DNA from 2 places in the Planococcus donghaensis genome. Region 1 is predicted to be linked to the other one. Evidence: riboswitches for the same ligand, from Rfam matches in the RefSeq annotation. Region 1 holds a riboswitch; the other holds the start of a gene.
What was found. Region 1 has a riboswitch for cyclic di-GMP ahead of BCM40_RS15700 (amidase). Riboswitches for the same ligand answer to the same signal wherever they lie in the genome.
Positions count from the first base shown of each region.

Region 2: it holds a riboswitch for cyclic di-GMP, as region 1 does, so the genes downstream of both, BCM40_RS03285 (S8 family peptidase) here and BCM40_RS15700 (amidase) in region 1, are expected to answer to the same signal.

Region 1 is NZ_CP016543.2:3,207,934-3,210,355, forward strand. Features, by position in the region: gene BCM40_RS15695 (hypothetical protein) at 1-126, shown strand, start outside; gene BCM40_RS15700 (amidase) at 190-1,059, opposite strand; cyclic di-GMP riboswitch class I at 1,107-1,194, opposite strand; gene mgtE (magnesium transporter) at 1,320-2,422, shown strand, end outside.
Region 2 is NZ_CP016543.2:635,472-637,893, forward strand. Features, by position in the region: gene BCM40_RS03285 (S8 family peptidase) at 1-1,286, opposite strand, end outside; cyclic di-GMP riboswitch class I at 1,428-1,517, opposite strand; gene BCM40_RS03290 (Ltp family lipoprotein) at 2,213-2,422, shown strand, end outside.

The DNA of each region.
Region 1 (2,422 bases):
GTAGAGGCTTTTGATTCTAAGAAAGTTGCTCAATATTCTTGGGAAACATGGGGATTACCCCAGTCTGAAGAACGATTAAAACAATCCTATTACATTCTCCAAGAAACGTTTGGAGAAACCGAATAATATGTGAAAAATTAAAAACTGCCGGCGAAAAGGATAATCCTTTTCGCCGGCAGTTTTTAATTTTTAAGGTTTCATTGTTTTCCAGCTGTCCACATGATGAATAGCTACCCCGCCAAATCCAGCTGCTGTCGAATAATAAGCTGACACTTTCGCTAACTCACCATTCATGAAAGTTTCGCCTTCTTCAAAGAAAGAAATATTGTTGCCTTCATCGGTTTGTCCTGTTTCCACTCCGACTACAACGGTTTTTCCATATTTCTCTGCATAAGCGACTTCATTTTTTACGAGTTCTGTAATCATTGCTGCTGAATCTCGGTATGCCATTAACGTAACACTATTTGTGTTGGCAATTACCCATTCGGCGAGTACACCTTTGCCGTATGTATTTTTATAAGCGATTTCATCAAACCAGAAAGGCAGATCCGCCTCAAGTGGTAAATTCATCGCTGCTGTACTAGTTGCTGCTTTACTTAAAAGAGATTGGTACGATTTGATCGTTGTTGCTCTATTCGTATTCCACCCACTATATAAATACGGTTCAACATCCAAATGAACACCCGCGAATTTCTGAGCCGGTAAAGCTTTTTGCTGATAAGCGGATAGCCAGTTCATCAAACGGTCCTGTTTCGTAAAGCCTTTAGGCGCTACCCAATCATTAGCCCCATCTAATGCATAGATTGTCATGCCGGATGCTCCCGCTTTTTCAATAAAGCTTTGATAGACAGCCAGTGGTATGTCTTCGTCAATTTGGACATAGACTTTGTTGACTTCTTTACTTTCTAAAAACGCTAGTGTGCCTGCTTCATCACTATAAATCATCCATGGATTCCATAACCATGTCGCTTTTACATCTAATTCCATTGCATGAGCGTTGACACCTGTTTGTGTCAGCATAAACAACAATAATACACCTGCCATCAATAGTTTTTTCATTTTCCCATACCCTCCCGTTCTGTATGCCGTGGCTCAAAGAACGAGACCCTGGCAACCTGACGACCTTGCGTTTTTCAACGGGTAGGCTCATGGCTTTGCGTCCTCCTCTTTCGATAGAGTTTGCCTTTTTCAGATTTTTATCATTATATGTTAATTAATGCATTTTTGCCATCTTTTTTAAATAATTCTTTTCATATGAGAGATTTAACGTAATAATCAACAATAGCATCGCAGTATTTTTTACAAAAGGAGTGAATCCCGTGTCCGTAGCATTGCGTGAAGACGAAATTACTTTGGCTTTGATCAAGTCCTTAAAAGAAGGCAAACTAACTGAATTTCAAGAAATTTTAGATGAGTTGCAACCCTATGATATGGCAATTCAATACCGTCACTTGCCAGACAAGCACCGCAATAAATTCTTGCTCTACTTATCGATTCGTCAATTAACCGAGTTGATGCAAGAGCTTCCGAAAATCGAGCAAATTGATATTCTACAGAAATTAGGTGTGGAAAAGTCCTCAAAAGTACTCGACCGCATGGATAATGACGATTTGGCATTGCTGTTGGCTGACCTTGAGCCAGAACGCATTGAAGAGCTGTTGTCTCAAATAAACCAAGACGATTCTAAATTTGTTCAAAGTACAATGACTTACCCTCCTGAAACAGCCGGCCGACTAATGAATAACCGTTATGTTTGGATCCCCCGTCATTACACAATTCGTGACGCCATTGATAAGATCCGACATTTTGCAGAAATAGCGGAATACCTCAACTATCTTTATATTGTTGATGAAGATAAAAAACTACTTGGAGTTGTCTCCTATAAAGATTTAATCCTTGGGAATCTAGAAGATAAAATTGAAGAAGTGATGTACAAACGTGTCGTCAAAGCAGATGTCTTGATGGACCAAGAAGATGTGGCTCAAATTATTAGCCGTTACGATTTTGTCACCTTGCCAATTGTTGAAGCCGACAATACCCTTGCCGGGATTATCACGGTTGATGATGTAATTGATGTGGTCATGCAAGAAGCAAATGAAGATATTGAGAAATTATCTGCTTCTGGTAAATCAATCGATTTTGATACCCCTGCTTGGACAGCGGCTTACCGACGATTGCCATGGTTAATTTTACTCCTGTTTATTGGTTTGTTTTCAGGCAGTATTATTAGTCGATTCGAAAACACGCTACAAACCGTTGTAGCATTAACGTTTTTTATGCCATTAATTGCCGGCATGACTGGAAATACGGGTACTCAATCCCTATCTGTCGTAGTCCGCGGACTGGCATCACAAAAGCTTGATTTCAAGCAAACCATCAAGCTGATCATTCGCGAATTATGGGTCGGTATCATTATTGGCGT
Region 2 (2,422 bases), 730 kb from region 1:
GGGTTAAAGAATACAGCCGCATCTGCAGTGACAAGTCCAGCGCTACCTGCAGGTTGTTTTCCATAAGAACGTGTCGTATTCTTCAAAATCCATTTTACTTGGTCAGGAGTCAAGTTTGGGTTTTGTTCAAGCATTAACGCCACAATTCCACTTACCATTGGTGTCGACATGGACGTGCCACCCATGGTGAAATAGTCATTGCTTACAACATTTTCAGGTTTTAATCCTCTCAAGTCACCTTTTGGCATATAAGCAGTGATTTTAGAGCCAGGAGCAACCACTTCTGGTTTAGAAAATCCTTCTGAAGTAAGCCCATTGCTCGACCAGTTTTTTAACGAATCGTCTGCAGTATCCTTTGTGCCCTTATCATCTATAGAACCTACCGTAATGACAAACGGATCGTTTGCAGGTGCATAACAAGTCGAACAACTTGTACCGCCTTGGTTGCCTGCTGACACGACAACGACGATTCCTTTGTGCCAAAGAAGTTCAACAGCCGCGTTCGTTGCACTTTCTTTGTAATTTTGTTGCGTGGCAATTTGATTGGAAATATTCACTACGCGGATATTGTATTTTTTATGGTTGTCGTAAATCCATTCAAGGCCTTCCACTAAGTTTTGCTCGCCAGCTTTTCCTTCGTCGTCACTCACTTTGACGTTGACAATATTAACGCCAGGAGCAACGCCAGGGTAGGCGCCATTGCTTTGAGTTCCGTCGCCTCCAAGAATACTCGCTACGTGCGTACCGTGACCGAAAGAATCCGACATGTTACCAGCAGTTGAGAATTTAGCATTTGCCGAAACTCGTTTTCTGAAGTCCGATTGAGCCCCGTTAGCGATTCCACTATCAACAACTGCTACCGTAACCCCTTTACCGGTAATCCCTTTTTTTACTACTTTGTCACTAGTGATGACAGACTGATAAACATTGGCAATTAACTTATCATCCGAAGTTTTACTAGATCCTTTGTTTTCCACCACTTTTTCATCTTGGTTAATGAAAACGACACCAGGGACTGACTGAATCGACGAGGCTTTAGATGGATCTATCTCCACTAAGTACGTATTGATAAAAGTCCATTCATCAACAATCGATCCGCCAAGTTGTTGGATTGCTTGCTCAATTCCTTGTGTACCTGCTTTTGTGCCTACCATATAGCGAGCGGTAGGTTGTGCTTGTTCAGAAACGACCATGGCATTTGTGGGAGTAGGTGCGATGGAAGCTGCAAAGCCGCTCAGTGCAACTGCGGCCACCATCATATGAGTGAGTAGTTTTTTTACTGTCATTTTTTTCCCTCCTCTTGTTAAATATCTCTTCAAAAGATCTTATTAACTCATCAGCTCCTATCCGTAAAGTGATGTTGTATGTGATCTTCTAGATGTGCCTATAAAAAAAGGACCATTCGCCGAGGAATAGTCCTTAAACCATTCGGTAACCCAGCCATCGTAGATTGTTTGCCAATCCGTAGATCTGTGGTTTTGCGTCTTTGTTTTTCAACAAATTTGCCTTTTCGTTTTTTAGTTGTGAGAGAATTTTACTTAAATTTACTGAATGATTAGAAAATGCAATTTATTAACATTATAAGAATCTTTGTACCTACTGTCAACTGAAAATGTAATTATAATTGCTTATTATGGTCTTTATTTCTTTTATATATTTCCAACTTTTTTTATCAGATTTTTTGATGGAAAATATAGTCGATAGGAAGTTTTTTTAGTGTATTGGTGAAAATCATTTGGTAAGACTGGGAAAACCATTTGGTAAGACTGGGAAAACCATTTTGTTAAAGCCTAAGTTATGAAATTATGCGTAAGCTCTATTCATTTTTTAAATTTACACGGCAATTAAAATTATTTAGGAAAAAGTAGTTCAATAGAAGTTGAGAACATTTTTGTTCGAAAGTGCTGAGTTGGAATTCACAAATTTCAACCGTGCAGATTTTTTGGCATTCTTTTTTTAGTCTCGCAAAAATAGGAAACTGTAAATGACCAATAAATTGGCTAGAGAAATTTAGTTACGTGAATGCTATATGAACTAGAGAGTTGCTGTGTTATATTGGTAATATTATAGTATATATGGGAATTTATTAATACTACAAAAGTACTATATTAGAAATTTGTTTACAAAAAACGATTTAATAACTTATTAATCGACACTAAGTCAAAATAGTACGCACGATCTTATCTCTCTAATCAGAAAGGGGCTTATACACATGTGGAAAAATAAAAAAGTAGTAGCGACGGCGGGACTCATCGTTTTGTTGAGTGGCTGTGGTGAAGAAACAATCGAGAAAGACGAACCAATCATTGAAACACCAGAAGTGGAAGCTGCAGAGCCAGAAAAAGCTGAAGAAGTCGCAAAAGTGGAGACAGAAGAAAAGGAAAAAGCGGAAGCGGAAGAACAAGCGAAAGCTGAGGCAGCA